3 regions of the Streptomyces sp. NPDC050658 genome follow, and region 2 is predicted to be linked to each of the others. Evidence: riboswitches for the same ligand, from Rfam matches in the RefSeq annotation. Region 2 holds a riboswitch; each other region holds the start of a gene.
What was found. Region 2 has a riboswitch for thiamine pyrophosphate ahead of thiC (phosphomethylpyrimidine synthase ThiC). Riboswitches for the same ligand answer to the same signal wherever they lie in the genome.
Positions count from the first base shown of each region.

Region 1 (7,101 bases), on a different contig from region 2:
CTTGCCGGTCGCGAGCATGTCGCGCACGGTGCGTGCGCGATCTGTCCTGGTCGAAGCAGTGCCTAGGGCCATACGGGCAGGTTAGCGACGGGGCCCCGCTACCGGCCAATCCCCGTCCACCTTCCGGACAGAGGTCTGGGGGTACGGCCCCGCGACCCCCTGTACGACCGCCCGTCAGCCCCTAGCGTGCGGGCGTCCGGCCGCTAGACGGCGGCCCGGAGCCGCTTGGCGAACTCGGCGGCGGCCGCCGCCGGGTCGTCCGCCTCGGTGATCGCCCGGACGACGACGACACGCCGGGCGCCCGCTTCGAGCACCTCGTCCAGATTGCCCGCGTCGATGCCGCCGATGGCGAACCAGGGGCGGTCCGTGCCCAGCGACGCGGTGTAGCGCACCAGGTCGAGGCCGGGGGCGTACCGGCCCGGCTTGGTGGGGGTCGGCCAGCAGGGGCCCGTGCAGAAGTAGTCCACGCCGTCCTGGACGGCCGCCGCGGCGGCCTCGGACTCGGCGTGCGTGGAGCGGCCGATGAGCACGTCATCGCCGAGGATGCGGCGGGCGGCGGGCACCGGCAGGTCACCCTGGCCCAGGTGCAGCACGTCGGCGCCGATGGCGTGCGCGACGTCCGCGCGGTCGTTCACGGCGAGGAGCTTTCCGTGCCGCCGCGCGGCGTCGGCGAAGACCTGGAGGTGGTCCAGCTCCTCGGCCGCCTCCATGCCCTTGTCGCGCAGCTGCACGATGTCGACGCCGCCCGCGAGGACGGCGTCGAGGAACTCCGGAAGGTCTCCCTGGCGCTTGCGGGCGTCCACGCACAGGTAGAGGCGGGCGTCGGCGAGCTGCTCGCGGGCAGGCGTGATGGCCATGGAGTGTTCCCCCCGGGTGATCGGTGGCGTACGGGCCGCTCGGAGCGTGCCGCGGCCCGTACACCGCGCGGTTTCGGTTCAGGTCAGACGGCGAGCGCCTGGGCGCGGCGCTTCACCTCCGTGCCGCGATTCTCGCTCAGCGCCTGCGCGGGGGTGCCCGGCAGGGTCGGGTCGGGAGTGAAGAGCCACTCCAGCATCTCTTCGTCGGTGAAGCCGTCGTCCCTCAGGAGCGTCAGGGTGCCGGTCAGGCCCTTGACGACCTTGTCGCCGTCGATGAAGGCGGCCGGCACCTGGAGCGCGCGGTTCTCACCACGGCGCACGGCGATCAGCTGGCCTTCCTTGACCAGCTGGCGCACGCGCGTCACCTCGACGTCGAGCATTTCGGCGATGTCGGGGAGGTGGAGCCAGTCGGGGACGAGAGCATCAGTCTTTGCGTCAATCTCGGTCACACGGCAAAGCGTATCCCCGGGGACCGACAGAGGGCGTGGGAGCGGCCGCCGTCGCCTTGGCGGCTCCTCCCCCGCCGCCGTCTCTGCCGCTACTCCCGGACGGCCTTCTTGAGCGGCACGGAGGGATCCGCCGCCTTGTCCGGATCGAGGTGCGTGCCGGACTCGATCAGCTTGCGGCCCTGGGCCAGGTCCCTGGGGCGCCCCACCGCGAGCACCGCCACCAGGGCGCCCGCCCGCAGCCAGCACACGGTCCAGGCGGCGCCCGCCGGGTCGCCGCGCCACACCAGGGCGTCGGCGGAGGCGTGGTGTCCCGCGTACTGGACGAAGCGGCCGAACTGCTCGGACCAGAAGTACGGCACCGGGTCGTACGCCGCGGGGGTCTCGCCGATGATGTTGGCCGCGACCGTGCGCGGGCCCTGGAGCGCGTTGTCCCAGTGATGGACCAGGAGGCGCTCCCCGTACCTTCCCGAAGGGAAGGAGGAGCAGTCGCCGACCGCGTACACGTCCGTCTCGGACGTCCGGAGGTGGTCGTCGGCGATGACCTCCCGGTGGGCGCCCAGGGCGATCCCGGAGTCCGTGAGCCAGTCCGTGGCGGGCCGGGCGCCGATGCCGACGACGACGGCGCCCGCGGGAAGCCTGGTCCCGTCGTCCAGGACAACGGTGCCGGGCTCGACGCTCCGCACGCGCGCGTGGGTGCGCAGTTCGGCCCCGGAGTCCGCGTACCAGCCGGCCATCGGCGCGGCGACCTCGGCGGGCAGCGCCCCCGCGAGCGGTCGCTCGGCGGCCTCCACCACGGTGACCGCGCAGCCCGCCTCGCGCGCGGCGGTGGCGAACTCGGCGCCGATCCAGCCCGCGCCGACGACCACGATGTCGTGCTGCTCGGCGAGCACGGGCCGCAGCCGCTCGGCGTCGTCCAGGGTGCGCAGCAGATGGACGCCGGGCACTCCGGAGACGCCGGGCAGCAGGATCGGCTCGGCGCCGGTCGCGATGACCAGGGCGTCGTAGGGCACCGGTCCGGTGGCGGTGTCCAGTTGGTGGTCGGCAGGGCGCAGGCCCGTCACCTCGTGGCCCAGGCTCAGCTCGATGCCCAGCGCCTCGAAGTCGACGTCGAAGGCGGAGCCCTCCGCCTTGCCGAGCAGTACCGCCTTGGACAGCGGCGGCCTGTCGTACGGCTGGTGCGGTTCCGCCCCGATGAGCGTGACCGCACCGGTGAACCCCTGCTCGCGCAGGGCCACCGCGGTCTGCACCCCGGCCATCCCCGCGCCGACGACGACCACCCGGCGCTCTGCCTGCTTCCGCTGCTCGCTCACCCGATCACTGTAGGACGGCGTACGACGCGGACCTCAGAGCGCGGCGAGGAGATCTCTGACACACCGTCACTGCCCATACCCGGACAGCTCCCCCTACTGCCTCCGGGGACGACGGGCTAGGGTGGCCGGTGCAGAGCACTCGCGGGAGCCCGGACGCACCGGGCTGAGAGGGAGGCTGGGACGGCCTCCGACCGTACGAACCTGATCCGGGTCATGCCGGCGAAGGGAGGGGCTGGACACCCATGCATCCACAGACACCACCACCCCAGAAGACGACGGACGTCCTTGTCGTCGGGGGCGGCATCATCGGCCTGGTCACGGCCTGGCGGGCGGCCCAGCGCGGCCTGTCCGTCGCGGTCGTGGACCCCGAACCGGGCGGCGGCGCGGCGCAGGTCGCCGCGGGCATGCTGGCCGCGGTCACCGAACTGCACTACGGCGAGCAGACGCTGCTCGGCCTGAATCTGGCCTCCGCGCGGCGCTATCCGCGGTTCGCCGAGGAGCTGTCGGAGGCGAGCGGCCGGGATCTCGGCTACCGCGCGTGCGGCACGCTCGCCGTGGCGCTCGACGCCGACGACCGCGCCCATCTGCGCGAACTGCACGCCCTGCAGCGCCGGTCGGGGCTCGAGTCGGAGTGGCTGAGCGGGCGCGAGTGCCGCCGCCTGGAGCCGATGCTCGCGCCGGGCGTGCGGGGCGGGCTGCGGGTGGACGGCGATCACCAGGTCGACCCGCGCAGGCTCGCCGCGGCGCTGCTCGTGGCCTGCGAGCGGGCCGGTGTGGCCTTCCACCGCGCGTGGGCCCGGCGGCTGACCGTCGTACGCGAGAAGGCGACCGGCGTCGTCCTCGACGACGGCACCGCTCTGGCCGCCGGTGCGACCGTGCTGGCGGCGGGCAGCCTCAGCGGGCGGCTCTCAGGGGTCCCTGAGGGGGTTCTGCCGCCCGTTCGGCCGGTCAAGGGGCAAGTGCTCCGGCTCACGGTGCCGGAGCGCTACGCGCCGTTCCTGAGCCGTACGGTGCGTGCCGTCGTGCGCGGCAGCCAGGTCTATCTGGTGCCGCGCGAGAACGGCGAGCTGGTCGTCGGCGCGACCAGCGAGGAGCTCGGCTGGGACACGACGGTCACCGCGGGCGGCGTGTACGAGCTGCTCCGGGACGCCCACGAGCTGGTCCCCGGCATCACGGAACTGCCGCTGACCGAGACCCGCGCGGGCCTGCGCCCCACCTCCCCCGACAACGCGCCGATGCTCGGCGCCACCGAGCTGCCCGGACTGCAGCTGGCCACGGGGCACTACCGCAACGGCGTCCTCCTCACGCCCGTCACCGGCGACGTCATGGCGCACTCCCTGACCACCGGCGAACTGCCCGACGAGGCAAGGGCGTTCACTCCCCTGCGCTTCGGCCAGGCCCTCTCGGCACCGTCTCTCCTGGAGCAGCCCGCATGACCCTCTCAGCCGACTGCGCCGTCTCCGTCAACGGGGAGGTCCGCGACGTGGCCGCGGGCACCACGCTCGCGGCCCTCGTCGCCACGCTCACCACGGCGCACTCCGGTGTCGCCGCGGCGCTCAACGAAACCGTCGTCCCGCGCGCGCGGTGGTCGACCACGGCGCTCGCCGACGGCGACCGCGTCGAAGTACTCACCGCCGTCCAAGGAGGCTGAACCGACCATGGCAGACGATCCCTTCGTCATCGGCGGGCTCACGTTCTCCTCGCGGCTGATCATGGGTACGGGCGGTGCGCCCAGCCTGGACGTCCTGGAGCGGTCCCTGATCGCCTCCGGGACGGAGCTGACCACCGTCGCGATGCGCCGCCTCGATCCGGGCGTGCAGGGCTCGGTGCTCTCCGTGCTCGGCCGGCTCGGCATCCGCGTCCTGCCGAACACCGCGGGCTGTTACACCGCGGGCGAGGCCGTGCTGACCGCGCGGCTCGCGCGGGAGGCGCTCGGCACGGATCTGATCAAGCTGGAGGTCATCGCGGACGAGCGCACGCTGCTGCCGGATCCGATCGAGCTCGTGGACGCCGCCGAGACGCTGGTCGACGACGGCTTCACGGTCCTTCCGTACACGAACGACGATCCCGTCCTCGCCCGGAAGCTGGAGGGCGCGGGCTGTGCGGCGATCATGCCGCTCGGATCGCCCATCGGCTCCGGGCTCGGCATCCGCAACCCGCACAACTTCCAGCTGATCGTCGAGCACGCGCGCGTGCCGGTGATCCTGGACGCGGGGGCGGGCACGGCGTCCGACGCGGCGCTCGCGATGGAGCTGGGGTGCGCGGGTGTGATGCTCGCCTCCGCGGTGACGCGGGCGCAGGAGCCGGTGCTCATGGCGGAGGCCATGCGGCACGGGGTGGAGGCGGGGCGGCTGGCCTTCCGGGCGGGGCGGATTCCGCGGCGGCACTTCGCCGAGGCGTCCTCTCCCGCGGAGGGCCTGGCCGTGCTGGATCACCGGGAGCGGCCGGCTTTCTGAGCGGCGGCGGGCGGGCAGGTCCCTGACAAGCGGCTCCCGCGTCACAGGTCGGCTGCAGTCACGCTCTGAAGCCGACCGCACGGGCATCGGTGTCGGTGGCGGCTCGTAGACTCCATCCGTGGACACGACCCTTCAGGACCCTTCCCCAGCCTTCGGCCGGGGAGACCCCATCGTCGGGCAGGTGCTCGACGGCCGGTATCGCGTGGACGGACGGATCGCGGTCGGCGGGATGGCCACGGTCTACCGGGCCGTGGACACCCGCCTCGACCGCGTGCTCGCGCTCAAGGTGATGCACCCGACGCTCGCCGCCGACGCCTCCTTCGTCGACCGCTTCATCCGCGAGGCGAAGTCGGTCGCCCGGCTCTCGCACCCGAACGTGGTGGGGGTCTACGACCAGGGCACCGACGGGGCGTACGTGTACCTGGCGATGGAGTACATCGCCGGCTGCACCCTGCGCGACGTGCTGCGCGAGCGCGGCGCCCTGCAGCCCAGGGCCGCGCTCGACATCCTGGAGCCGGTCCTCGCCGCGCTCGGCGCCGCGCACCGCGCGGGGTTCGTGCACCGCGACATGAAGCCGGAGAACGTCCTCATAGGGGACGACGGACGGGTCAAGGTCGCCGACTTCGGCCTGGTCCGCGCGGTGGACACCGTAACGAACACCACCGGCACGGTCCTCGGCACCGTCTCGTATCTCGCCCCCGAGCAGATCGAGCACGGCACGGCCGACACGCGTGTGGACGTGTACGCGTGTGGCGTCGTCCTCTACGAAATGCTGACCGGCGCCAAGCCGCACTCCGGGGAATCGCCCGCCCAGGTGCTCTACCAGCACCTGCACGAGGACGTTCCGCCCCCGTCGGCTGCCGTCCCCGGGCTCCCCGTCGAGCTCGACGAGCTGGTCGCGTCGGCCACCGCCCGCAACCCCGACGTACGCCCCCATGACGCGGTGGCGCTCCTGGGACAGACCAGGGAGGCGCGGGCCGCGCTCTCCTTGGACCAGCTGGACGCGGTGCCGCCGCAGGCGCGCACGACGGACCACGACAACGCAGAAGACCGTACGAGCGTGATCCCGCGCACGGTGCGGCCGGTGCAGCTGCCGCTCCCCACCGAGGGCGTGAACCCGGGAGAGGGGCAGGATCCGCTCAACCGCACCAGCATCCTGACCACGCCCCCGCCGGCCGCTCCCCCGTCCTCCGCCCCCGACCGCAGGCGTCCCACCCCGCGCCGCGGGGTGTTCGTGCTGGTCGCCGCCGTGCTGCTGGCGCTGGGACTCGGGGCGGGCGTCTGGTACATCAACTCGGGCCAGTTCACGAAGGTCCCGCCGCTCCTGGCGAAGACCGAGGCGGAGGCCAGGAAGCGGCTCGACGAGGCGGGGCTCGACGTCAAGGACGTCAAGCGCGCCTACAGCGACACCGACAAGCGGGGCACGGTCATGGCGACCGACCCCAAGTCGGGCGAGCGCATCCGGGACAACGACAGCGTGACGCTGACCGTCTCGCTGGGCCCGGAGATCGTGAAGGTCCCGGAGCTGAAGGACACGCCGCTGGCCGCGGCGAAGAAGGAACTGAAGGACGCGGGTCTGGCCGCCGGCATGACGACCAGGGCCTTCAGCGAGGACGTCCGCAGGGGCTCCGTGATCAGCACGGACCCGGGCCCCGGCACCAAGCGCAAGGCGGGCTCCGCCATCGCCCTCGTCGTCAGCAAGGGCGCGGCGATCGACGTCCCCGACGTGACGGGCGAGTCCGAGGCCGACGCGCGGGCCGACCTGGCGGACGCCGGGCTCAAGGTGAAGATCGCCGCGACGCGGGTCTACTCCGACGAGGACAAGGGCGATGTCGCCGCGCAGTCCCCCAAGGAGGGCCAGAAGCAGCTCGCCGAGGGCGACACGGTCACACTGACGCTCTCCAAGGGCCAGCAGATGATCGAGGTCCCGGACGTCGTGGGCATGAACGTCGACGAGGCCACGCAGGAGCTGAAGGACGCGGGCTTCGAGGTCGACGAGGACCGCGGTCTGCTGGGTCTCTTCGGGGAC
Region 1 is NZ_JBITGM010000001.1:421,526-428,626, forward strand. Features, by position in the region: gene metF (methylenetetrahydrofolate reductase [NAD(P)H]) at 1-72, opposite strand, end outside; gene thiE (thiamine phosphate synthase) at 204-857, opposite strand; gene ACIBKX_RS01990 (Rv2175c family DNA-binding protein) at 941-1,306, opposite strand; gene ACIBKX_RS01995 (NAD(P)/FAD-dependent oxidoreductase) at 1,396-2,562, opposite strand; TPP riboswitch at 2,748-2,861, shown strand; gene thiO (glycine oxidase ThiO) at 2,859-4,052, shown strand; gene thiS (sulfur carrier protein ThiS) at 4,049-4,267, shown strand; gene ACIBKX_RS02010 (thiazole synthase) at 4,275-5,072, shown strand; gene pknB (Stk1 family PASTA domain-containing Ser/Thr kinase) at 5,191-7,101, shown strand, end outside.
Region 1: another riboswitch for thiamine pyrophosphate. It lies ahead of thiO (glycine oxidase ThiO); the one in region 2 lies ahead of thiC (phosphomethylpyrimidine synthase ThiC).

Region 2 (7,101 bases):
ATGTACGGGGGCAGTCGCATCGTCCATGGCCACAGCCCCATCCCGTATCTGCTCGGCGATGTCGGCTCGGAGGATGACTCGGACGGCGGCGGCCCCGTCATCGAGGGACCACATATCTACGCAGACGGCCTGGCCATCGCCATGGACGGCGGAGTGACCATGGCCGGAAAGCTGCTGGTCTGCCAACTCCCCCTGGATAGCTGAGCGTTCGCTGGGCAAGCGCACCACTACAGGATCACGCTGGCCAGGGGGCCTATTTCTGGAAACCCCCTGTCACCGCGTGCCGTCACGGCTCTACCATCGGCTTATCCGTAGCAGGCTCCCCTCCGTTTCTGCCCGACGGCTCGTACCCATGCGAGTCACCAAGCCCTACGGAGCATCGGGGGATGCACATGAACAGCGCTCCACACCTGCTCAATGAGGACCGCCCCGAGTTCGAGCGGATCCTCGATGAGGCGCTGCGCACCGCACCGAATCGTCCGGATCTTGCCGCAGTGGGCCAGCGGCTCAACACCGAGCAGCTGCGCACCATGGCCCTGAACGCCACTGCGCTGATCACGGCCGCCGCCACGACCGAGTACACGCACTATGTGAAGGTCCGCGAGCAACTGCGCGAGAGCGGATCTGCCGCACCATCGATACGGGAACGGAGCAGCCAGAGCGAGGCGGAAGCCGGTTCGGGCGGCCTCGGACTCGCCACCACGATGGGGGAGGTGACCGCCGAGACCTCAGGGGCGGGGGCGATCGCCGTCGTCGCGGTGCTCGCACCCGTGCTCGCCGGGGCGGCCGCCGCGATCTTCCTGCTGGTGGGCTACATCCTGAAGATGCTCAACCCCGAGCCCGCCTTCGCGGACACCCTGCTCACCGCGGGATGGCTGTTCGGCGCGCTCACCGCGGGAGGCATCCTGGTCGCCGCGATCGGGCTGCTCCTGACCGCTCTGCGCAACGGCTCCACCTCGCTCCAGGCGGACTCGCACGGAGAACGGAACGAGGAGGTGGTCCGCGCCAGGGAAGCCTGGGGCGAGGCACTCCTGGAGCGCGGCGTCCTGCCGTTCCTGCGGGAGGCGCTCGCGGATCCGGGGGCGGCGCACGTGGCCCGTACGCCGTCGGCGGACCCGAGCAGCCGCATGCCTCAACTGGGCTACCACCGGCCCGGGTTCAGCAGCCCTGACGGCGGGCCCTCCGCGGGCCCGCGGCCGAGCTACTCGAGCCCGGACTTCTCGAGCCCGGACTTCGGCGGGCCCGACCACAAGCCGGAGTAGCGGGGCGCCGCGAGCGGGCACGGCTGTGGGTCCCCCAACGGCTGTTGGGAGACCCACAGATTCGCGCTGTCCGGATGCCTCCGGGGATTCGGCGGCTCAGTCGGCGATCGGCAGGTACACGCGGTTTCCGGCTGCCGCGAACTCCTTGGACTTCTGCTCCATGCCCGCGGCGATCTCGTCCTGGTCCAGGTCGCCGCCGTGCTGCCTGCGGATGTCCTGGGAGATCTTCATGCTGCAGAACTTCGGCCCGCACATCGAGCAGAAGTGCGCCGTCTTCGCGGGCTCGGCCGGCAGCGTCTCGTCGTGGAACTCCCGCGCGGTGACCGGGTCGAGGGCCAGATTGAACTGGTCCTCCCAGCGGAACTCGAAGCGCGCGTCCGAGAGCGCGTCGTCCCAGTCCTGCGCGCCCGGGTGCCCCTTGGCGAGGTCGGCTGCGTGGGCCGCGATCTTGTACGTGATGACACCGGTCTTCACGTCGTCACGGTTGGGCAGGCCCAGGTGCTCCTTGGGCGTGACGTAGCAGAGCATCGCCGTGCCCCACCAGCCGATCATCGCGGCGCCGATGCCGGAGGTGATGTGGTCGTAGGCGGGGGCGATGTCCGTGGTGAGCGGGCCGAGCGTGTAGAACGGCGCCTCCTCGCAGATCTCCTGCTGGAGGTCGATGTTCTCCTTGATCTTGTGCATCGGGACGTGACCGGGGCCCTCGATCATCGTCTGTACGTTGTGACGCTTGGCGATCGTGTTGAGTTCCCCGAGCGTCTTCAACTCGGCGAACTGCGCCTCGTCGTTGGCGTCCGCGATCGATCCGGGCCGCAGGCCGTCGCCGAGCGAGTACGTCACGTCGTACGCCGCGAGGATCTCGCAGAGCTCCTCGAAGTGCTCGTAGAGGAAGCTCTCCTTGTGGTGCGCCAGACACCAGGCGGCCATGATCGAGCCACCGCGCGAGACGATGCCGGTCTTGCGGCGCGCGGTGAGCGGGACATACGGAAGGCGCACGCCCGCGTGCACCGTCATGTAGTCCACGCCCTGCTCGGCCTGCTCGATGACCGTGTCCTTGTAGATCTCCCAGGTCAGCGCCTCGGCCTGGCCGTCGACCTTCTCCAGGGCCTGGTAGAGCGGCACGGTGCCGATGGGGACGGGGGAGTTGCGCAGGACCCACTCGCGGGTGGTGTGGATGTTGCGCCCTGTGGAGAGGTCCATGACCGTGTCGGCGCCCCACTTGGTCGCCCAGGTCATCTTGTCCACCTCCTCCTCGATGGAGGAGGTGACCGCGGAGTTGCCGATGTTGGCGTTCACCTTCACCAGGAACCTCTTGCCGATGATCATCGGCTCGATCTCCGGGTGGTTCACGTTCGCGGGGATCACCGCGCGGCCCGCGGCGACTTCCTCCCGGACGATCTCGGGATCGATGTTCTCCCGGATCCCGATGAACTCCATCTCGGGCGTGATCTCGCCGCGACGGGCGTACGCCAGCTGCGTCACCGCCTGGCCCTGGCGGCCGCGGCGAGGCTGGCGCGGGCGGCCGGGGAAGACCGCGTCGAGGTTCTTGAGCCCGCCGCGCGGCGAGGTGTGCTTGATGCCGTCGTCCTCGGGACGGGGCGGGCGGCCCACGTACTCCTCGGTGTCGCCGCGGGCGATGATCCAGTTCTCCCGCAGCGGCGGCAGACCGCGGCGGACGTCGGTCTCCGCGGCCGGGTCGGTGTACGGCCCTGAAGTGTCGTACAGGGTCACGGCCTTGCCGTTGGTGAGGTGCACCTGGCGGACCGGCACGCGCAGATCGGGGCGTGAGCCCTCGACGTACGCCTTGTGCCAGCCGATGGACTTCCCGGCCTCCGCGCCCTCGGGCGTGCTGGAGGCAGGCGTGCGTGCGTCCGATGTGGTCATGAGACCTACTCCCTACGCCGGCATTACCCGGTAACAGGTTCGGCGGTCGACGCAGCGGATTCCGTACTGCTCGTGCACTCTTGTGCCGATTCGTACGGAGGTCAGCGCCCTCTCAGCCCGGTGCTCCGAGCTCCCGCGATTGCAAAGGTGCCTCCACGCTAGCGTCATATCGGGCGCGCTGAACAGAGGGCCCCCTCCGTTCTTGCGATGATCGGGCAGTGACCACCACAGAGCCGCCGCCGCGTCCGCCGTCCCAGCCGCCGTCCGGGCCGCCCTTCCCGAACCCTCACGGGGACGGGCACGGGCACTCGCACAGCCATGGTCCGGCGGCGCCCGTCTCCCGGCATCTGCGCAAGGTCATCGCGGCGGTGCTGATTCCTTTCGCCACCGCGGTCGTCGTGGGTCTCGTCGTGCTCTGGCCCGGCGGCGCACCCGGCCACGAGCGCACCGGAGTCGGCTTCGACCGGCAGACCGAGTCCGCGACGGTGACGAAGGTGCAGGAGCTGCCCTGCGAGGACGTGAACGCCTCGCAGCCCCCGCCGACCGGTGACACGTCCACCGCCGAGGGGCAGACCGCGGAGTCCCGCGCGAAGGGCACCTGCAAGAAGGCGACGGTCGAGGTGACCAGCGGCAAGGACAAGGGCCGCACCTTCACGGAGATCGTCCAGCCTGACTCACCACGGCAGTTGCGCGAGGGCCAGCAGGTGGTGGTCGCCTATGAGCCCAAGGCACCGGAGGCGCTGCAGTACTCCGTCACCGACGTGAACCGCAAGATCCCGATGGCGCTGCTCGCCGGGATCTTCGCCCTCGCCGTCGTCCTGGTGGGGCGGATGCGCGGCGTCATGGCCCTGGTGGCGCTCGCCCTGAGCTTCCTCGTGCTGACCTTCTTCATCCTGCCAGCGATCCTCCAGGGGTCGAATCCGCTGGTGGTGGCGGTGGTCGGGGCCAGCGCCATCATGCTGATCGCGCTCTATCTGTGCCATGGACTCACGGCGCGTACGTCGGTCGCGGTGCTCGGCACCCTGATCTCGCTGCTCCTGATCGGGCTGCTCGGCTCGGTCTTCATCGGCTGGGCCTCGCTGAGCGGCAACACGGACGACAACACCGGCCTGATCCACGGCCTGTATCCGGACATCGACATGAGCGGTCTGCTGCTCGCGGGCGTCATCATCGGCTCCCTCGGTGTCCTCGACGACGTGACGGTCACCCAGACGTCGGCGGTCTGGGAGCTGCACCAGGCCAACCCGACGATGGGCTGGCGCGGCCTGTACCGCGCGGGCATCCGCATCGGCCGCGACCACATCGCCTCCGTGGTCAACACCCTGGTCCTGGCCTACGCGGGCGCCGCGCTGCCGCTGCTCCTGCTCTTCTCGATCGCGCAGAGCAGCGTGGGCACGGTGGCCAACAGCGAGCTGGTCGCCGAGGAGATCGTGCGCACGCTGGTCGGCTCGATCGGCCTGGTCGCCTCGGTCCCGGTGACGACGGCCCTCGCGGCGCTGGTGGTGTCCGCGGATCGGGCGGGTGGTGTTGCGGGGACTGCTGGGGCCTCTGGTGCTCCTGCGGCGTCCGTGGCGCCCGCGGCGGCAAAGCAGCGAAGGGGCGGCGGAGGCGGACGACGACGCAAGGCGTGAGCGGACCGGGGTCCAGGGCCCGGGCCCGGGTCCGGGTCCGGGCCAGGACCGGAGTCCGCGGCCGCGGCAATGCCGTGAAATGCACCAATCTGCCATCCCGCGGCGTCCGTTGGCCCCGAGGTCAGCCCGCGCTCTGCTCCTCCGCGAGGATCCGGTCCAGCGCCTCGTCCAGGTGGGTCTCGAAGTCGGCGAGCGCCCGCTCCTGCCCGAGCGGCACCAACTTGTCCGTGCGGTCCAGGAACGCGAGCAGTGGCGGAACCCCCACCCGGAACAGCGCCTGATCGCCGCCGACCTGCAGCCTGATGAGGACCTCGTCGAGCAGGTCGGGGTCGGTGGGCGCGATGTGCACATCACCGTCGCCGCATGCCCTGCCCACCCCGTCGATCAGCAACTCGCGCCCGAAGGCCCAGGTCACCGGAGCGTCGCCGGGGAGATGGAAGGTCAGCCGGACGGCGTAGGGATCCGCGGTCTCATAGCGCAGCTCCACCGGGATGCGAAACGACAACTCCTCGGAAACAAGGAAGCTCATCATGACCTCTGCCTGCACCGACTCGCGCATCGCCCGCCTACCCCGTCGCTAAACCTCGACCGGCCAGGAACCAACTCCCTGACACCCATGGCATCTTGCTTAACGTACACATCAGATCACAAGGAGTGAGTTTTCAGATGCTGATAGAGAAGGCGAGTGTCCCAAGCAGCTTTCCGATCTCATTCTGCAACCGCATCGCCGCGGGGAGTAGTCGCTCTGACTGATAGGCGGGAACGGAAATCGCCATCGTGGCCGCCGTGTCGCCCGCGGTGATCGGAATCGCCGCGCAGACCGTTCCCAGCGCGTACTCCTGCCGCTCCACCACAGGTCGCATCCGCCCCATCGCTTCCAGCCGGCGCATGAAGCTCCGGTCGTCACGGACCGAGTACCTCGTGATCGACTGCACGGGATAGCGGTCGAGATGGTCCTTGCGCCGCTCTTCGTCGAGTTGGCCGAGCAGACACTGTCCGATCGCATGGGCGTGACCGGTCTCGCGGAAGTCGGCCCACTCCTCCACGGCGGGATTCCCGGGCGTGTCCGCGACGGCCACGACCTCGATCTCGCCCTCGCGGTAGACCGCGAAGTAGACGGGTACGCCGATGGCATCGCGCCAGTGGGCCAGGGCCTCGCCGATCATGCCGCGACGATTCTGCTCCGCCCCGCTGGAACTGAGCCGCTCGGCTCCCTCGCCGAGCACGAACAGGCCCTTCTCCCTGCGCAGATAGCCTTCGTGGGTCAGCGTGCGCAACAGGTGGTAGGCGGTGGGAAGCGCGAGCCCGGCCTCTCGGGCCAGCTGCTTGGCGGGCGCGCCGTCCTGATGTGCGGCGGCTGCCTCCAGCAGTCTTATCGCGCGCTGTACGGATCCGATCAGGGTCGGCACGGCGGTAGTTGAGGCCGTTCCGACCGACGGTACGTCGCATGCGGGACCGCTGGACAGGGTGCCGGCGGGTGTGGCGTCGACCGTGGTCAAGGTTCACTCCCGAAGCGCTTGGGGGTTCCACCCGTGCCGGGGATACACGGGAGGGAGCGCGATGCGCCCGCGCGCGGGGCTCACCCCCGCGTCGGTTTTCGGACTCTAGCCGTCCGCCGCCGTCCCAAGGCTCCGCACGGGGAAACTTCCCCCGCCCGAGCGAACTGTTTGGTAGAAGTCACCAATCGCTGCGCGACGACGTCGAGCCCGATATGAACTTCCGTACGACGTAGATGAGTCCACCGACCAGTGCCACGAAAAGCAGCAGCTTGAACAACAGGCCGACGACGAATCCGACAACGGTCGCTATCAGCCCGCCGAACACGACGAGGGCGATGACCGGCACCGCGATCCACTTCACCCACCACGGCAATCCCGAGAAGATCTCCTGCGCTGCCATCGTCCTTGCCCTCTCTTCGAAACTCCTGACTTCTTGCATTCGATGCTAGGTCGGCGAAGGGCCGGGCGGGGGCTTCCGATCCCCGGTCCTCCCCTGATCCGTCCCTGAGGGAACCCCGAGGTCCGCACCCCGAGAAGTCAGTCTCCGGGCGTAGCCGATCGGCTCTCGGGCAGCGCGGATCAGCCCTCCGGCGGCGAGAAGACGACCAGGACGCGCAGGTCCTCGCTGATGTGGTGGAACTTGTGGGCCACGCCCGCGGGCACGTAGACCACGCTGCCGCGCGCGACTTGGGTGGTCTCCATGCCGACGGTGATCGACGCCCGGCCGCTGACGATCATGTAGACCTCGTCCTGCTGGTGCGGCTGCTGCGGGTCGGTCTCCCCGGCATCGAGCGCGTACAGCCCGACCGACATGTTCCGCTCACG
Region 2 is NZ_JBITGM010000006.1:168,294-175,394, forward strand. Features, by position in the region: gene ACIBKX_RS22030 (metallophosphoesterase) at 1-204, shown strand, start outside; gene ACIBKX_RS22035 (hypothetical protein) at 387-1,262, shown strand; gene thiC (phosphomethylpyrimidine synthase ThiC) at 1,359-3,146, opposite strand; TPP riboswitch at 3,139-3,293, opposite strand; gene ACIBKX_RS22045 (YibE/F family protein) at 3,365-4,777, shown strand; gene ACIBKX_RS22050 (SsgA family sporulation/cell division regulator) at 4,899-5,336, opposite strand; gene ACIBKX_RS22055 (helix-turn-helix domain-containing protein) at 5,440-6,177, opposite strand; gene ACIBKX_RS22060 (DUF5326 family protein) at 6,455-6,676, opposite strand; gene ACIBKX_RS22065 (cupin domain-containing protein) at 6,856-7,101, opposite strand, start outside.

Region 3 (7,101 bases), on a different contig from region 2:
CGAGCGGCAGCATCAGGAGCGCGTCGAAGCCGCGCACCAGACGACCGGCCTTCCGGGTCAGCGCGGCGGCGGCGAGACCGCCGATCAGCAGGGCGATGGCGGTGGCGGCAAGGGCGTACTGGAGCGAATTCCAGACGGCCTCGATCGGCGGGACGAGGAAGGCGCCGCCGTCCGCCGAGGTCAGCTCCTTGTAGTAGGTGAAGCCGTAGCCGCCGGGACCGCTCAGCGACCGTTCGATCAGCACGCCGAGCGGCAGCAGGATCAGCACGGCCACCGTGAGCATGACCCCGCCGAGCAGCGCCCACTGGCCCGCGCCGCGCGGCCGGCGCGCGACCGTGGCGGCGTCGACCAGCTTCAGTGCGGTCTCGCGCCGACGCACGGTCCACGCGTGCACGCCGAGGATCGCGCCGACCGCCGCGAACTGCACGAGGGTCAGGACGGCGGCCGTCGGCAGGTCGAGGAGCTGGGCGGTCTGCCGGTAGATCTCGACTTCGAGCGTCGAGTACGCGGGGCCGCCGAGGATCTGGACGACGCCGAAGGAGGTGAAGGTGAAGAGGAAGACCATCAGCGCGGCCGCCGCGACGGCCGGGCCGAGCGCGGGCAGCGTCACCGTCCGCCAGGCGGTCCAGCGCGACGCGCCCAGCATCCGTGCGGCCTCTTCCTGCCGCGGATCGAGCTGCGACCACAGCCCTCCCACGGTCCGCACGACGACGGCGTAATTGAAGAAGACATGGGCGAGCAGAATCGCCCACACCGTCGTGTCGAGCCGCAGGCCCCACATCTCGTCGAACAGACCCCCGCGCCCGATCAGCGCGAGGAACGCGGTCCCGACGACGACGGTGGGCAGCACGAACGGCACTGTGACGACGGCCCGCAGCACCTGCTTGCCCCTGAACTCGAAGCGCGCGAAGACATACGCGCCGGGGAGCGCGATCAGCAGCGTGAGCGCGGTCGACGCGAGCGCCTGCCAGGTGGTGAACCAGAGCACGTGCCGGATGTCCGACTGCCCGAGCACCTCCGCGATCCGCCCGAACTGCCACTGCCCGCCCACCTTCAGGCCGCGCGCGACGATCGCGGCGACCGGATAGGCGAAGAACACGGCGAAGAACGCGACGGGCACGGCCAGCAGACCGAGCCGCGCCGCGCTCCCACGCGTGAGCCCCTTACGGGACCTGCCTACTTCAGTACGAGCGAGGTCCACGACTTGACCCACTGCTCACGGTTGTCGGCGATCTTCTCCGGGGCCATGGTCTGCGGCTTGTCGACGCTCACGCCGTGCTCCGTGAACAGTTCGGGCAGCTTGGTGTCCTTGACCGCCGGGTTCACGAACATGGAGAGCGGCAGGTCCTCCTGGAACCGCTTGCTGATCAGGAAGTCGATCAGCGCCTTGCCGCCCTTCTCGTTCCGCGCGCCGTTCAGCAGGCCCGCGAACTCGATCTGGCGGAAGCAGGTGCCGGTGGCGACGCCGGTCGGCGCCTCCTTGGGCTGCGGCTTGGCGTAGAGCACCTCGACGGGCGGCGAGGAGGCGTAGGAGACGACGAGCGGCCGGTCGCCCTTGGCCTTCTTGCCGCCGGCGGAGCCGGAGAACTCCTCGTTGTAGGCCTGCTCCCAGCCGTCGACGACCTTGACGCCGTTGGCCGTGAGCTTCTTCCAGTAGCCCTGCCAGCCGTCGTCGCCGTACTCGGCGGCGGTCCCGAGCAGGAAGCCGAGGCCGGGCGAGGACGTCGCGACGTTCTCGGTGACCAGCAGGTCCTTGTACGCGGGCTTGACCAGGTCGTCGAGCGTCTTCGGCGGCGCGAGCTTCTTGTCGGCGAAGTACTTCTTGTCGTAGTTGACGCAGATGTCGCCGCTGTCGACGGGCGTCACCCGGTGCTTGCCCTTGTCGAGCTGAAGCTCGGCGGGAATCCCGTCCAAGCCCTTCGCCTCGTACGAAGCAAAGACACCCTGGTCGAGCGCGCGCGACAGCAGGGTGTTGTCCACCCCGAAGAAGACGTCCCCCTGCGGGTTGTCCTTCGACAGGATCGCCTTGTTCACGGCGGCGCCCGCGTCCCCGTCCTCGAGGACGTTGACCTTGTAGCCGGACTTCTTCTCGAACTCCTTCAGTACGTCCTTGGAGACGTTGAAGGAGTCGTGGCTGACGAGCGTGACGCTCTTGGAGCCGGCGGCCTTGTCGCCGCTGTCCGAGCCGCCGCACGCGGAGAGCGCGACGAGCCCGAGGCCGACCGCGACCGCGGTGACCGTGACCTTCTTGGTGGTGCTCACTGAGATCATTCCTCCTGGGTGTGACCAGGAAGAGACGCGGCCCTGCCCGCGGACCGGGAGAGGTCCGCGGGCAGGGCGCAACAGCTTGAGTGGTGTCCGAACTTCCTACCCGGAATGACCCGGGCAAGGTTCAGAGGGTCTGCGGCCAACCTGTCCTTGGCTGCCGCACTCTCAGCGCTGTGGCGCTCCCCTGTCGGAATATGCAGATGTGCGAACACTCGGCCATCAGGCAGTCGTGTTCAGGCCAAGCCTAACGCTCGGCCGCCGCGAGCTGTCCGCACGCCCCGTCGATCTCCTGGCCACGGGTGTCACGGATCGTGACGGGCACCCCATGGGCGGCGATGGCCTCCACGAAGGCCTTCTCGTCCTCGGGGCGGGAGGCCGTCCACTTCGAGCCCGGCGTCGGGTTCAGCGGAATGAGATTGACGTGCACGGGCTTGCCCCTGAGCAGCCGGCCGAGCCGGTCACCGCGCCACGCCTGGTCGTTGATGTCCCGGATCAGCGCGTACTCGATGGAGAGCCGGCGCCCCGACTTGGCCGCGTACTCCCAACCCGCGTCGAGCACCTCACGCACCTGCCAGCGCGTGTTCACGGGTACGAGGGTGTCGCGCAGCTCGTCGTCGGGCGCGTGCAGCGAGATCGCGAGGCGGCACTTGAAGCCCTCGTCGGCGAACCGGTGGATGGCGGGCACGAGACCCACGGTCGACACGGTGATGCCGCGCTGCGAGAGCCCGACCCCGTCCGGCTCGGGATCCGTGAGCCGACGGATCGCCCCGATCACCCGGTTGTAGTTGGCGAGCGGTTCGCCCATCCCCATGAAGACGATGTTGCTCAGCCGCGCGGGCCCGCCGGGAATCTCCCCGTCCCGCAGCGCCCGCATGCCGTCCACGATCTGGTGCACGATCTCGGCGGTGGACAGATTCCGGTCGAGCCCGGCCTGCCCCGTCGCACAGAACGGACAGTTCATCCCGCACCCGGCCTGCGACGAGATGCACATCGTCACGCGGTCCGGGTAGCGCATGAGCACGGACTCGACGAGCGTCCCGTCGAAGAGCCGCCACAGCGTCTTGCGCGTCGTGTCGTCGTCACAGCTGATGTGCCGCACCACGGACATCAGCTCGGGAAGCAGCGCCTCCTGAAGCTTCCCGCGCGCCCCGGCCGGGATGTCGGTCCACTGCTCCGGGTCGTGCGCGTACCGCGCGAAGTAGTGCTGCGAGAGCTGCTTGGCGCGAAACGGCTTCTCGCCGACGGCGGCGACGGCTTCCTTGCGCTCGGCGGGCGTGAGGTCGGCGAGATGCCGCGGCGGCTTCTTGGCTCCGCGGGGCGCGACGAAGGTGAGTTCTCCGGGTACAGGCATGGTCCGTCCAGTGTCGCAGACGGGCGGGGGTGCGCCTGCTGTGCGTGGCGGGGGGCCGGGGGCTCCCCGGGAGTACGCCCCTCCGCCGCTGCCAGCGCCTCCCCTCAGCCGACGTCCCTCGCCGTGAACCGGCTCTCGTACTTCATCCCCTCGTCCGTGCCCCGCAGCACCCAGAACGCGTCCAGGTCGCGCTTCTTCGGGTTCAGGAAGCCGGGGGCGCCTACCACCACGTCCAGGTGTTTGTCGCCGTCGGTGTCGAGCAGGGGGCCCACGACCGTGATGCGGTTGCGGGTCGGGCCGCGGCCTGCGGCGGGGGTGTCGCTGCCGGGGATGCCGGGGGTGTCGAGGGTCATCGCCTGGGCTGCCCCGGCTCCGCCCTTCGCCCCGCTCTTGGCCGTGAGCAGGGCGGGGATCAGCCAGACCACGCCGTTGCTGTCGTTGGCGCCGGTCGCCGATGTGACCAGGTCCGCCTTGCCGTCGCCGGTGACGTCGCCGAGCGCGGTGCCGCCCATGCCGCCGTACTGCGTCGCGTCCGTCAGGCCCGGCGGGTCGGCAAGGCCCACCCCGTCCCGCTTGCCGCGCTCGGGCCCGGAGCGGGTGCTGAGGCGGTAGCCGGCGCCCAGTTGCCGCTGCGCCGCGGTGAAGCCGGCCGAGTACAGGTCGTCGATGCCGTCGCCGTCCACGTCGCCCGGCTGCCCCTCCAGACCGATGTCGGGGCGCTCGCGACGCTCGGCGAGCTTCAGGCCTCCCTTTCCGCCGCGCAGATACTGCAGCCCGCTGATGGTCACATCGCCGTCGCCCTCCATCTCCGGGTCGGTCCAGTGAAACCAGATCGCCAGGTCGGTGGCCTTGTCCCCGTCGAAGTCCCCGGCCAGGAAACGGCCGGGAATCGAGTCCGGCCACCGGCCGTTGCTCAGGCTCTGCCGCCGGGCGGGGGCGCCGTCGCGCTTGACGGGGCCGTACCAGACCGTGCCCTCCGGGCCCCCGGTGCCGCCGGGGAAGAACAGGTCGGCGTTGCCGTCCCCGTCGAAGTCACCGGTGGCGGCGGGGCTGCCCGGCGCCCCGGAGAGCGGCTCAGGGGCGCCCACCCCGCGCGGCCCGCCCCACAGCACGACCGGCTTGCCGCGCTCCGTCGCCTGGATCAGATCGGTGAAGCCGTCGTGGTCCAGATCGGTGCGCAGCAGCCGCGTCTGCTCGGGCCCGGTCTTCGACTCCGGCCGGGCCGCGACCGTGCGGCGGCGCGGATCGAGTCCGTCCGCCGAGCCGTACACCACGACCAGGCTCCGGCCCCCCACCACCGCCGCGAAGTCGTCGTAACCATCGCCGTTGAAGTCCCCCGGCCGGGGCCGCTCCGACGGCTTGCCCGCCTTGGGCCGCTCGGCGGCGTTGTCCTCACCGTCGGCCGGGCTCTCCGAAGCGCCGCACCCCGTCGCGAGGAGCACGGCTGCCAGCGCTCCGGCGGCGAACTTCAGCGGCACCTGCACGAGCCGTTCCATGGGACCTCACCTGTCGACGACGTCGGAAAATCACACACTGGACAGCCGACAGGGCAGGAAGGTTGTGTCGCGGCCATCGGGTGTACGAGGCGGAGAGCCGACCGGGGTGACGAGAAGGGGCCCGCCGTCCCACCGGACGACGAGCCCCTCACGTAACAACTACGCAGGTCAGCCCGACCCTACAAAGATCACCAGCAGCAGCCACACCACCGGCGCCGTAGGCAGCAGGGAATCCAGCCGGTCCATGATGCCGCCGTGGCCCGGCAGCAGCGTGCCCATGTCCTTGATGCCGAGGTCCCGCTTGATCATCGACTCGCCCAGGTCACCGAGTGTGGCGCTCACGCCGACCGCGAGGCCGATGAGCAGACCCTGCCACCAGCTGCCGCCGTCGATCAGGAACTCCATGCACAACGCGCCCGCCGCCATCGCGAACGTCACCGCTCCGACCAGGCCCTCGCGGGTCTTGCCGGGGCTGATGCGCGGCGCGAGCTTGTGCTTGCCGAAGCGCCAGCCGATCGCGTACGCCCCCGTGTCGCTGACCACGGTCAGCAGCAGGAAGGTGAGCACACGCTGCGGCCCGTCGTCCGCGGTGAGCATCAGCGCCACGAACGTGGCGAGGAACGGCACGTAGAACGCCGCGAAGACGCCCGCCGTGACGTCCTTCAGATAGCCCTCGGGCGGTTCGGTCATCCGCCAGACGAGCACCGCGAGCGCGGTGAGCGCCATCGCGACCCAGGCACCCTCGGCCCCACGGACGTATCCGGCGACGACCATCGCGGCGCCGCCGACCGCGAGCGGTACCAGCGGCGCCTTGATGCCCTTGCGTTCCTCGAGGCGTGAGGTGAGCTCCCAGAGGCCGACCACCACGGCGACCGCTATGACGCCGACGAACACGGCCTTCACGATGAAGAGCGACGCGACGATCACCGCGCCGAGCCCCACACCGACTCCTATGGCCGCCCCGAGGTCACGGCCCGCGCTCTTCTTCTGCGGCGCCTGAGGCGCACGAGGCGCTTCGGGGGCGGGCTGTGGTGCGTTGGGCATGGGCTCCTGGGGTACATCAGGCACGTCGGGCACGATGGGCATGGGCTGCGTCTCTGCTGGATACAGGGCGTCATGCGCATCGTACGCGGGACCTGCCGGGGCAGCCCCTCGAGCAGGGCCCTGGTCGGGCGGCCCCCAGTACCCGGTTCTGGGAGGCGCCCCCCAGGAAGAGTCGTTCACGGATCGGATTCCTCAGTCCTCGGAGCCGGGCACTCAGACCTCGAGCAGCTCGGCTTCCTTGTGCTTGAGCAGCTCGTCCACCTGAGCGACGTACTTCGCGGTGGTGTCGTCGAGCTCCTTCTCCGCGCGACGGCCCTCGTCCTCGCCGATGTCGCCGTCCTTGATCGCCTTGTCGATGGCCTCCTTGGCCTTGCGGCGGATGGAACGGATCGAGATCTTGGAGTCCTCGGCCTTGGTCTTGGCGACCTTGATGTACTCCTTGCGGCGGTCCTGCGTCAGCTCCGGGAACGTCACCCGGATGATGCTTCCGTCGTTGCTCGGGTTGACGCCGAGGTCCGAGTCCCGGATCGCCTGCTCGATGTTGCGCAGCGCGGTCTTGTCGAACGGCGTCACCACGGCCATCCGCGGCTCGGGCACCGAGAACGAGGCCAGCTGGTTGATCGGCGTCAGGGCGCCGTAGTAGTCGGCCACGATCTTGTTGAACATCGCCGGGTGCGCACGGCCTGTGCGGATCGCGGCGAAGTCCTCCTTCGCCACCACGACGGCCTTCTCCATCTTCTCCTCGGCCTCGAGGAGGGTCTCTTCGATCACCACGTGCTCCTGGTGTTGTGAGTGGTCTTGGCGCGCCCCCACACGGTGAAGCAGGGGGAGTCCATGGGGTGTCGGCTGCGTCGCGTCTCTTTCCCTGCACCGTGTCCGACCGGCAGGGCTTTGTCCATCCCTCGGGGGACGTGCCTGGGTCAGACCCGGGTGCCGTGGTCA
Region 3 is NZ_JBITGM010000009.1:318,516-325,616, reverse strand. Features, by position in the region: gene ACIBKX_RS29505 (iron ABC transporter permease) at 1-1,201, opposite strand, end outside; gene ACIBKX_RS29500 (thiamine ABC transporter substrate-binding protein) at 1,177-2,262, opposite strand; TPP riboswitch at 2,347-2,464, opposite strand; gene rlmN (23S rRNA (adenine(2503)-C(2))-methyltransferase RlmN) at 2,513-3,619, opposite strand; gene ACIBKX_RS29490 (FG-GAP and VCBS repeat-containing protein) at 3,724-5,115, opposite strand; gene ACIBKX_RS29485 (phosphatidate cytidylyltransferase) at 5,284-6,339, opposite strand; gene frr (ribosome recycling factor) at 6,373-6,930, opposite strand; gene pyrH (UMP kinase) at 7,080-7,101, opposite strand, start outside.
Region 3: another riboswitch for thiamine pyrophosphate. It lies ahead of ACIBKX_RS29500 (thiamine ABC transporter substrate-binding protein); the one in region 2 lies ahead of thiC (phosphomethylpyrimidine synthase ThiC).